DNA from 2 places in the Verrucosispora sp. NA02020 genome. Region 1 is predicted to be linked to the other one. Evidence: predicted binding sites of a transcription regulator. Region 1 holds the regulator's gene; the other holds the start of a gene.
The links. The regulator HrcA, encoded in region 1, represses chaperone genes, less so after heat shock. The targets are predictions, from matches to a motif close to GGTTNGCACNCTCNNNNNGAGNGTGCNAACC.
Positions count from the first base shown of each region.

Region 2: a site for HrcA is predicted at 3,146-3,176, ahead of groES (co-chaperone GroES). Genes of this name have one in related genera too.

Region 1 is NZ_CP054923.1:6,523,713-6,529,231, forward strand. Features, by position in the region: gene HUT12_RS29160 (SDR family NAD(P)-dependent oxidoreductase) at 1-524, shown strand, start outside; gene HUT12_RS29165 (16S rRNA (uracil(1498)-N(3))-methyltransferase) at 674-1,408, opposite strand; gene dnaJ (molecular chaperone DnaJ) at 1,410-2,555, opposite strand; gene hrcA (heat-inducible transcriptional repressor HrcA) at 2,629-3,651, opposite strand; gene HUT12_RS29180 (DUF4870 domain-containing protein) at 3,861-4,496, shown strand; gene hemW (radical SAM family heme chaperone HemW) at 4,534-5,519, opposite strand, start outside.
Region 2 is NZ_CP054923.1:6,277,896-6,283,414, forward strand. Features, by position in the region: gene HUT12_RS27970 (molybdopterin-dependent oxidoreductase) at 1-861, opposite strand, end outside; gene groL (chaperonin GroEL) at 984-2,627, opposite strand; gene groES (co-chaperone GroES) at 2,698-3,012, opposite strand; gene HUT12_RS27985 (helix-turn-helix transcriptional regulator) at 3,371-4,171, shown strand; gene HUT12_RS27990 (DUF397 domain-containing protein) at 4,162-4,353, shown strand; gene HUT12_RS27995 (methyltransferase domain-containing protein) at 4,933-5,519, shown strand, end outside.

The sequences.
Region 1 (5,519 bases):
TCGACGTACTCGTCAACAACGCCGGGGTGTTCGGCCCGGCCGATCCACCGCACCCGGTCTTCGAGAGCAGCTACGAGCAGTGGCAGAGACGGTGGCGCGCGATCCTCGACACCAACCTGCTCGGTGCCGCCAACGCCGCCTGGTGCGCGGCCCAGCACATGCGCTCGGGCGGCGGGCGCATCGTCAACGTCTCGTCGCGCGGCGCGTTCCGAGGCGAGCCTGCCAACCCGGCGTACGGGGCCAGCAAGGCCGGGCTCAACGCGATGGCCCAGTCGCTTGCGGTGGCCCTGGCGCCGTACGGCATCGCGGTCGCCACGGTCGCGCCCGGTTTCGTGGCGACCGACATGACCAACGAGCACCTGAAGTCGCCGCGCGGCGACGCGGTCCGGGCACAGAGCCCGTTCGACCGGGTGGCCCGCCCCGAGGAGATCGCGGCGGCGGTGCACTGGTTGGCCAGCCCCGAGGCGGAGTGGGCCTCCGGCACCATCGTGGACCTCAACGGCGCCTCCTACCTGCGCACCTAGAGATCCCCGGCCGGAGAGCGCCGCGTCCGGCCGCAAACCGTTGCGTCCGTTGAAGCAGAGCAAAGGAGCCGAGGTGCATTACCCCGGCCCGGCCACGACCCGTCGGGCAGGGCGTACCGGCCTCGCCGCGCGGGCGTGGCCGGTGACGGTCACCAGCGCAGCAGTCGGGTGGCGAGCACGGCCAGCGCGGCCACCCCGGCCGTGGAGGTACGCAGCACCGACGGGCCGAGCCGGACCGGACGCGCGCCGGCCTCCTGGAAGGCCGCCAGCTCGGCCGGAGTGATGCCGCCTTCCGGGCCGACCACCAGCACGATCTCGCCCCGGTCGGGCAACTCGACGGTGGTCAGCCGGTCGCTCGCCTCCTCGTGCAGCACATAGCCGGCGGCGGCCCCCGCGATCCGGCGGGCCACCGACGTGCCGGACTCGTCCGGGGCACCGGCGACCACCGGCAGCCACGCCCGACGGGCCTGCTTCGCCGCCTCCCGGGCGGTCGCCACCCACTTGGCCCGGGCCCGGACGCCTCGTTCGCCGCGCCACTGCACCACCGAGCGGGACGCCGCCCAGGGGACGATCTCGTCCACGCCCGTCTCGGTCATCGCCTGCACGGCCAGCTCACCCCGGTCGCCCTTGGCGATGCCCTGCACCACCACCAGTCGCGGGTGCGCCGCGTCGACGTACCCGCGAGCGGTGATGTCCAGGTCGAGGGTGCCCCGGCCGACGGCGGTGACCACCGCCTCGGCGGTGCCGCCCCGACCGTCGGCGAGCAGCAGCTCCTCGCCGACCCGGAGCCGCTGCACGGTGGCCGCGTGGTGGCCCTCCGGCCCGTCGAGCACCGTCGAGTCGGTGGTGGGCAGCGACTCGACCAGGAAGAGCGGAGCGGACACCTCAGGCGTGGCCGTTGAAGGCGTCGCGCATCCGGGAGAAGAACCCGCCCTGCTTGCTGAGCTCGGCGACCTCCTCGCCCCGGGTCACGGCGAACTCCCGCAACATCCGCTCCTGGTCGGCGTCGAGCTTGGTCGGGGTACGCACGTCGAGGTGGACGTAGAGGTCGCCCCGACCGGCACCGCGCAGGTGCGGTACGCCCCTGGCCCGTAGCCGCAGCGTGCTGCCCGGCTGGGTGCCCGGCTTCACGTCGACCGGCTCCTCGCTGTCCAGCGTCTTGATGGTCAGCCGGGTGCCGAGCGCGGCGGCGGTCATCGGCACGGTGACCCGGCAGTGCAGGTCGTCGCCCTTGCGGGAGAAGACGTCGTGCGGCCGCTCGTGGATCTCCACGTAGAGGTCACCGGCGGTGCCGCCACCCGGGCCGACCTCGCCCTGCTGCGCCAGGCGGATCCGCATCCCGTCCTCGACGCCGGCCGGGATCTTCACGGTCAGCGAGCGGCGGGTGCGGACCCGGCCGTCACCGGCGCAGGTGGGGCAGGGGTGCGGGATGGTCGTGCCGTAGCCCTGGCAGACCGTGCACGGCCGGGCGGAGACCACCTGGCCGAGGAAGGTGCGCTGCACCGACTGCACCTCGCCCCGACCACCGCACGCCTCGCAGGTGGCCAGGTGGGTGCCGGCGGCGGTACCGGCCCCGGTGCAGGTGGTGCAGAGCACGGCGGTGTCGACCGTGATCGGTGCCTCGACCCCGAAGGCGGTCTCCTGCAGGTCCAGTTCGAGCCGCAGGATCGCGTCGGCCCCGGGCCGGGTACGCGGTCGCGGGCCACGCCCGGCGCCGGTGGCCCCGCCGAAGAAGGCGTCCATGATGTCCTGGAAGCCGACGAAGGGTCCGGCGCCACCGGGGCCGCCCGGCCCACCGGCACCGCCGCCGCCCGGGGCGAGCGGGTCGCCACCGAGGTCGACGATCTGCCGTTTCCGGTCGTCGGACAACACCTCGTACGCGGCGTTGATGTCCTTGAACTTCTCCTGGGCCTCCGGGTCCGGATTCACGTCCGGGTGGAACTGGCGCGCCAGCTTGCGGTAGGCGCGCTTGATCTCGTCGTCGGAGGCCCCTCGGCTCACGCCGAGAATGCCGTAGTAGTCCCTGGCCACTGGGTTCCGTGTCCTCGTGTTCGTCTCGCGTTACGCCGGTCGGTGGCGGCAGCCTGCCGTCGGCCCTGACTGGTCAGTTCTGGGCCAGCAGCTCGCCCACGTAGCGTGCCACGGCCCTCACCGTGGCGATTGTTCCGGGGTAGTCCATCCGGGTCGGACCCAGCACGCCCATCCCCCCGACGATGGTCGCGCCCGGGCCGTATCCGGTGCTGACCACGGACGCCGCCCGTAGGTTGTCGATCTGGTTCTCGTCGCCGATGCGGACCCGCAGCGTGCTCGGCTCGACCTCGCCGATGAGCTTGAGCAGCACCACCTCCTCCTCGAGCGCTTCGAGGATGGGGCGCAGCGACCCCTGGAAGTCGAGCAGGCCGCCCCGGGCCAGGTTGGCGGTGCCGGCCAGGGCGAGCCGCTCCTCGTGCCGTTCGACGAGGGTCTCCAGCAGGACGGTGGAGAGCGTGGTCATGGCCGCCCGCAGGTGCGGCGCGCACTCGTCGATGAGTGTCTGCACCAGCGGTGGCGTGTCGGACAGGCGGGTGCCGACCAGCTTCTCGTTGACGAGTCGGCGCAGGTCCAGGACGTCGTCGGCGGGGACCGGCGCGGGCAGTTCGACCAGCCGCTGCTCGACCCGGCCGGTGTCGGCGATCATCACCAGCGTCAGCCGGGTGGTGGAGATCGGCACGAGTTCCAGGTGCCGGACGGTGGAGCGGGCCAGGCTCGGGTACTGCACCACGGCGACCTGGCGGGTGAGTTGCGCGAGCAGGCGTACGGTGCGGTGCACCACGTCGTCGAGGTCCACTGCGCCGACCAGGAACCGTTCGATCGCCCGCCGTTCGGCGGGGCTGAGCGGCTTGACCCGACTGAGCCGGTCGACGAAGAGGCGGTAGCCACGGTCGGTGGGCACCCGCCCGGCACTGGTGTGCGGCTGGCGGATGTAGCCCTCCTCCTCCAGCACGGCCATGTCGTTGCGGACCGTGGCGGGGGACACACCGAGTTGGTGCCGTTCGACGAGGGCCTTGCTGCCGACCGGCTCCTGGGTGGCGACGTAGTCCTCGACGATCGCCCGGAGCACGGCGAGTTTCCGGTCGTCGAGACCCATCCTCCCCACCTCCTGTCGCAGGTCAGCCCGGAGCGCCCGGAGTGCCAGAGGAACACTCTGGCACTCGACTGTAGCGAGTGCCAGTCTACGTCGGCGTTCCCGTGCCCGCGATGATCAAGACTTCCCGGATGTCCGGAAACCGATCGGCGGGTTGACACTCCCCGGTGTCGCTATGGTGCGCCGTTGCCGCTGGCACCTACCGTGACCACATGACTGAACCACCTCGTCCTCCAGGATCCGGCGACGACCCCACGTCCCCACTGTCGGGCTCGTCGGGCCAGCCCGGCTATCCCCCGCCCGGCGGCTATCCGCCGCCCACCGGCGACCAGCCCCCGTCGCCCGGCGGCTACGGCACTCCGGGTGACTACCCCCCGCCCGGCGGCTACCCGCCGCCCGGCGGTTATCCCCCGCCGGGTGAGTACCCCCCGCCGGGCGGCGCGCCCGGTGTCGGGTACCCGACGGGCGGTTACGGTCCCCCCGGCGGCGGCTACGCCAGCAACGAGGACAAGACCTGGACCCTGATCGCCCACTTCGGCGGCCCGCTCGGGGTGGTCGTGGGCGGCGGTCTGCTGGGCTGGGTCGCGCCGCTGATCGCGATGATGACCCGGGGGCAGCAGAGCCCGGTGGTCCGGGCGCACTCGGTGGCCGCCCTGAACTTCCAGCTCACCTGGGCCATCGCCGGGCTGCTCAGCTGGGTGCTCACCGCGATCACCTGCGGGCTGCTGTTCTTCGTGCCGTTCCTGGTCTGGATCGTGCCGGTGATCTTCGGGATCATCGCCGGGGTCAAGGCCAACGAGGGCGCCCTCTACCGGTACCCGATGACCTACGCCTTCGTGAAGCGCTGATCTCGGCTTCGTGAAGCCCTGACCTCGGGGACGGCGGTCAGGGCAGCAGGTCCCGCACCACGGCGTCGGCGAGCAGCCGGCCGCGCACCGTGAGAACGGCGCGGCCGGCCGCGTGGGCGGGCGCGGCGAGCAGTCCCTGCGCCACCGCCTGCGCGGCAGCGGCCCGACCGGCGTCGTCGAGGACGTCCAGCGGCAGCCCGGACGCGAGCCGCAGCCGGAGCATGACGTCCTCCATGTGCGCCTCGCCGTCGGTGAGCACCTCCCGGGCCGACCCGGGAGACTCACCGGCGGCCAGCCGCCTCGCGTACTCGCGGGGGTGTTTGACGTTCCACCAGCGCACGCCACCGACGTGGCTGTGCGCCCCCGGGCCGAGGCCCCACCAGTCGCCGCCGGTCCAGTACAGCAGGTTGTGCCGGCACCGGGCGGCCGGCGTCCGCGCCCAGTTGGACACCTCGTACCAGGAGAAACCGGCCGCGCCGAGGGCGGCCTCGGCGGCCAGGTACCGCTCCGCGGCGACGTCGTCGTCCGGGTACGGCAACTCGCCGCGACGCATCCGCGCGGCCAGCCGGGTGCCGTCCTCGACGATCAGGGCGTACGCGCTGACGTGGTCGACGCCCGCCGCCACCACCTGGGCCAACGACTCGGCGAAGTCCTCCGCCCGCTCCCCCGGCGTCCCGTAGATCAGGTCCAGGTTGACGTGCGCGAAACCGGCGTCACGCGCCTCCAGTGCGGCGGCCGGTGCGCGACCGGCCCGGTGCCGACGGTCGAGCACGGCGAGCACCCCGGGCGTGGCCGACTGCATGCCGAGCGAGATCCGGGTGTAGCCGGCGGCCCGCAGCTCCTTGAGCGAGACGGGGTCGACCGACTCCGGGTTGGCCTCGGTGGTCACCTCGACGTCGGGAGCCAGCCCCCAGGTGCGGTCGATCGCGTCGAGGATGCGGGCCAGGTCGTCGGCGGGCAGCAGGGTGGGGGTACCGCCGCCGACGAAGACCGTCTCCACCCGGCCCGGTGGTGTCCCGTCCA
Region 2 (5,519 bases), 250 kb from region 1:
CAGCGTCACCGGATTGCGCACCCGGCCGTGGATGCGCAGCCGCCACGTCTCCGGATCCACCTGCGGCACCACGAGCGCGGTGTCGATGCGATAGAAGCGCCGGTTCTCGGTGACGTACCGCGCCAGGCCCGGCACCTCCAGGTCGACACCGGCGGGCAGCGGCGGCGCGGCGGAGACCGGGGCGGGCAGGCTGATCGCCGCCCGCGCGTCGGAGACACCCCGTTGACCGGCCCACCACCGTCCGGCCGCCCCGCCGACGACGGCCACCCCGAGCACCCCGCCGACACCGGTGAGGAAGCGCCGCCGCGACTCCGGATCGGTCCGCCGCTGCGGACCCGTCCCGTCCGGCTCGGGTGGGTGCTGCGGCCCTGCCCCGTCCGGCGCGGGCGCGCGCTCGCCCGTCGGCGGGGACCAGGGCCACGGATCGAGTTCCAGCGGACCGGCGACGAACGCCCAGAGCGTCACGCCGCCGACCAGCGCGCCGACCAGCGACGGCACCGCGTCCAGGCCGTCCGCGCCGGCCCGGGTCAGCGCCGCCCCGGCACCGAGAGCGGCGAACGCCGCGATGCCGGCCAGGCCGACCACCAGGCGGCGTACGGCCAGCACGCCCAACAGGGCGGCGAAACCGGCCAGCAGCACCGCCGTCCCGACCAACAGGGCGATCTTGTCGTACGTGCCGAAGACCGCGATGCCGAACCGCTTCACCGGCTCGGGGGCGGCGTCCACGACCAGCCCACCGACCGCCACCAGTGGGGCGGAACGGGGGCCGGTCAGCACCGCCACGACCTCGGCGGCACCGATGGCCGCCGTTGCGGCGGCGATACCGGCGAGGGCGGCGTACCGGGGTGTCGTACTGCTCACCGGTCCAGTGTTTCCGACCGCACGCCCGACCGGTAGTCACCTCGACCCGGTGTGACCGGGCCGGAACACACGTGGGGCGCACCGTCGTCGACGGTGCGCCCCACGTCCACGTACTCCTCGGGTCAGAAACCCGGGCCGTGCTGGTGGCCGTGCCCGTGCCCGTGGCCGTGGCCACCGGCGGCGGGCTCCGCCTCCTTCGGCTTGTCCACCACGAGGCTCTCGGTGGTGAGCAGCAGACCGGCGATCGACGCGGCGTTGGTGACCGCGTTACGGGTCACCTTGACCGGGTCGATGATGCCCGCCTTGGCCAGGTCGACGTACTCGCCGACGGCCGCGTCGAGACCGGTGCCCCACTCGGCGGCGATGACCTTCTGCACCACCACGTAACCGTCGTGGCCGGCGTTCTGGGCGATCCAGCGCAGCGGCTCGACCAGCGCCTTGCGCACGATCGAGACGCCGACCTTCTCGTCACCGGTGAAGCCCAGGTCGTCGTCGAGCACCGGCAGGATCTGGGCCAGGGCGGCACCGCCGCCGGGGACCGTACCCTCCTCGACCGCAGCCTTGGTCGCGGCGATGGCGTCCTCGATGCGGTGCTTGCGCTCCTTCATCTCGACCTCGGTGGCCGCGCCGACCTTGACCACCGCGATGCCGCCGGAGAGCTTGGCCAGCCGCTCGGCGAGCTTCTCCCGGTCCCACTCGGAGTCCGACGCCTCGATCTCCTTGCGGATCTGGGCGACCCGGTCGGTGACCTCGGTGCCCTGACCGCCACCGTCGACGATCGTGGTGTTCTCCTTGTCGACCACGATGCGCCGGGCGGTGCCCAGCACCTCCAGGCCGACCTGGTCGAGCTTGTAGCCCAGCTCGGGCGCGACCAGCTCGGCACCGGTCAGGATCGCCATGTCCTGGAGCATCGCCTTGCGGCGGTCACCGAAGCCGGGAGCCTTGACCGCGCAGACCTTGAGGGTCTTGCGGATCGCGTTCACCACCAGGGTGGACAGGGCCTGGCCCTCGACGTCCTCGGCGACGATCAGCAACGGCTTGTTGTTCTGGAGGACCTTCTCCAGCAGCGGCAGCAGCTCCTCGATCGCCGAGATCTTCTGCGTGGTGATCAGGATGTACGCGTCCTCCAGGACGGACTCCTGCGACTCCGCGTCGGTGACGAAGTTCGGCGAGATGAAGCCCTTGTCGAACTGGAGACCCTCGGTCACGTCCAGCTCGGTGTGCAGGGCGGAGCCCTCCTCGACGGTGATCACACCGTCGCGGCCGACCCGCTCCATCGCCTCGGCGATCAGCTCACCGATGGTGGCGTCCTGCGCGGAGACCGTCGCGACGTGCGCCACGGCCTTCTTGTCGGCGACCTCGACGGCCTTGCCGAGCAGCGCCTCGGAGACCTTCGCGGCGGCCGCGTCAACGCCCCGCTTGAGGCCAGCCGGGTTGGCGCCCGCGGTGACATTGCGCAGACCCTCGCGGACCATGGCCTGGGCCAGCACGGTCGCGGTGGTGGTCCCGTCGCCGGCGACGTCGTTGGTCTTGGTCGCCACCTCCTTGACCAACTGCGCGCCGAGGTTCTCGTACGGGTTGGTGAGCTCGATCTCCTTGGCGATGGTCACACCATCGTTGGTGATCGTCGGCGCACCGAATTTCTTGTCCAGGACGACGTTGCGCCCGCGCGGCCCGAGGGTGACCTTGACCGCGTCCGCGAGCGCGTTGACACCGTGCTCCAGCAGGTGCCGGGCGTCGTCCGAGAAGCTCAGGATCTTCGCCATGAATGTCCCTTCGACGCGAGGTTGCCCCGGCCCGGCGAACCGGACCGGGGCAACGTCACTGATCGGTTGGTTACTTCTCGATGACCGCGAGGACGTCGCGGGCGGAGAGCACCAGGTACTCCTCGCCGGCGTACTTGACCTCGGTGCCGCCGTACTTCGAGTAGAGGACGGTGTCGCCGACGGAGACGTCGATCGGCACGCGGTTGCCCTTGTCGTCGATCCGGCCCGGGCCGACAGCGAGGACGGTGCCCTCCTGCGGCTTCTCCTTGGCGGTGTCGGGGATCACGATGCCCGAGGCGGTGGTGGTCTCGGCCTCGTTCGCCTGGACCACGATGCGGTCCTCGAGCGGCTTGATCGCAACCTTGGTCGCGGTAGTCACGGGCATACCCTCCTGGGGTACTTGGTTTCGTTACCGATCGGCATGCCGACCGGCGTCAATTGCCACATGCCACCGGGCGGGACCGTCGTCGCGGGTGCCGGTCCGCCTGGCGTTCAACCCCCGGGCACCAGGGCCCGGACGTTGGCACCCTCAGGGTGAGAGTGCTAATCGCAGGTTATTCCTCGGCTAGCACTCCGTCAAGGAGAGTGCCAACCCGCCACCCCGTGTCGCCACTCTTTCCGCACTCTTGCGCCACTCTTTCTCCACCGTTCGCCACGGTTGACCGCGACACGCCGACACTCGCTTCCGCCCCGAACGACCAATCCTTACTCTCCGGCGCGACTACGTGACGGAGGGCGGACAGATGGCGGACATGCCAACCCTGGGTTTCCTGCGCGACCAACTGCGCCGGGCTCGCAAGATGCGCGGGCTCAGCCAGGAAGAACTGGGCAAGATGGTCAACTACTCCCCGTCGGCGGTGAGCGCGATGGAGACCGGGCAGAACCAGCTCAGCGCCGACTACCTGGCCCGGCTCGACAAGGTGTTGGAGACCGGCGGACTCTTCGTCGGGATACTGGAGCTGATCCGGCTGCACGCCGAGCCGGACTGGTTCCGACCGTGGGGCGAGATCGAGCGCCAGGCCGTCGCGCTGCGCTGGTACGACCCGGCGGTGGTGCCGGGCCTGCTCCAGACCGAGGCGTACGCGCGGGCGATGTTGCGGGCCGGGCCGCCGCTGACCGACGAGCAGATCGAGAAGCGGGTGCTGGCCCGGATGGCACGGCAGGAGATCCTCGCCCGCGAGGAGCCGCCACAGCTCGTCGCGGTGCTCGATCAGCAGACGCTGCGTCGCCAGGTGGGCGAGCGCACGACCATGCGCGAGCAACTGGAGCACCTGCGCGCCCTCGCCGACCATTCGCACGTCCAGGTACGGATCGTGCCGGCCGAGACCCCGTGGTACGGCGGACTTGCCGGGCCGTTCGTCCTGGCCCGGCTCGCCGACGGCACCGAGGTGGCCCACCTGGACAACCAACTCCGGGGGCACACCGTGGACAGCCCGAACGAGCTTGCCAGCCTCGGACGGCGTTGGGAGACTGTGGCCGGTGAGGCGCTGCCGCGCCGGCAGTCCGCCCGCCTGATCGAGGAAGTGGCGAACTCATGGACCTGACCCGTGCCGCCTGGCGCAAGTCCTCCCGCAGCAATCAAAATGGCGGCGCCTGCGTCGAGGTAGCCGACAACCTGCCCGGCGTCGTCGCCGTACGCGACAGCAAGGACCCGACCGGCCCGGCGCTCACCTTCACCCCGGCCGCCTGGCACGCCTTCGTCGACACCCACCACCCCACCCGCTGACCGCCCCCACACCCACGCCCACACCCGGGCGCTGACGCTCGTTCTCGCCACCCACAGCACCCGCCGCCGTAACTGACGCTGGCGCTGCCACCCAGCACCCGCCGCCGTAGTCGACGCTTCACCACCCGCGACTCGCCCCGCCACCGCCGCCCCACCTCGTGGCCCCGTCGCTCGCCGCCGCCCCGTCGCTCGCCGCCGCCCCGCCGCCCCGTCGCCTCGCGGCCCGTCGCCCGTCGCCCGTCGATCATGGAGTTGTGGTCGACGAAACGCCCGATCCAGGGCATTGCCCGAGCCACCACTCCATGATCGGCAGGACGACGGTGCGGGCTGCCGCACGACCGACGGGTGGACGGGATGCCGCGAACGGCGTCAAGGTCACGCTCGATCCAGGATCGAGTGGCATCCCGGCGACTGCGAGACCACTCGATCCTGGATCGAGCACGATCATGGACCGGACAGCGTCGGCCAGCGCCGGGCGGTGGCGTCGGGGCGGGGGCGGTCGGATCGGGGGCGGGGGCGGTCGGGGCGGGGACGGGGGCGGGCGGGGCGGGGACGAGTGGCGGCCCGGACAATGGGCGGGTGGATCTGGAGCAGTTCGCCGTGTTGCGTACCGACGAGGGGTCGGCGGCGCTCGACGCGGCGGGGCGGGTGGCCGGCGGCGACCCGCTGCACGCGGCGGCCACGCTCCGCGCGGCAGGGGTGCCGGCCGGACTGGCGGCGGCGGCACTGACCCAGGCGGAGTTGCGCCGCCGCGCCACCGGCAAGTTCGGGTCGGCGGCCGGCGCCATGTTCTTCACCCGGCCCGGTCTGGAGCAGGCCACCCGGCGGATCGTGGCGGACCGTCGGGCCCGACGACTGCGGGCCGCCGGGGTGGGCACCCTGGCGGACCTGGGCTGCGGGTTGGGCGCCGACGCGCTGGCCGCCGCCCGTGCCGGCATCCGGGTGTACGCGGTGGAGGCCGACCCGCTCACCGCCGCGCTCGCCGAGGCGAACGCTCTCGCTGCCGGGGTGGCCGACCTCGTCACCGTCGAGTGTGGCGACGCGACCGCGTTCGACGTGACCCGGGTCGACGCGGTCTTCTGCGATCCGGCCCGCCGCCGGGCCGGTACCGGTCGCCGGGTCTTCGACCCGAACGCGTACTCGCCGCCGTGGGACTTCGTCGTCGG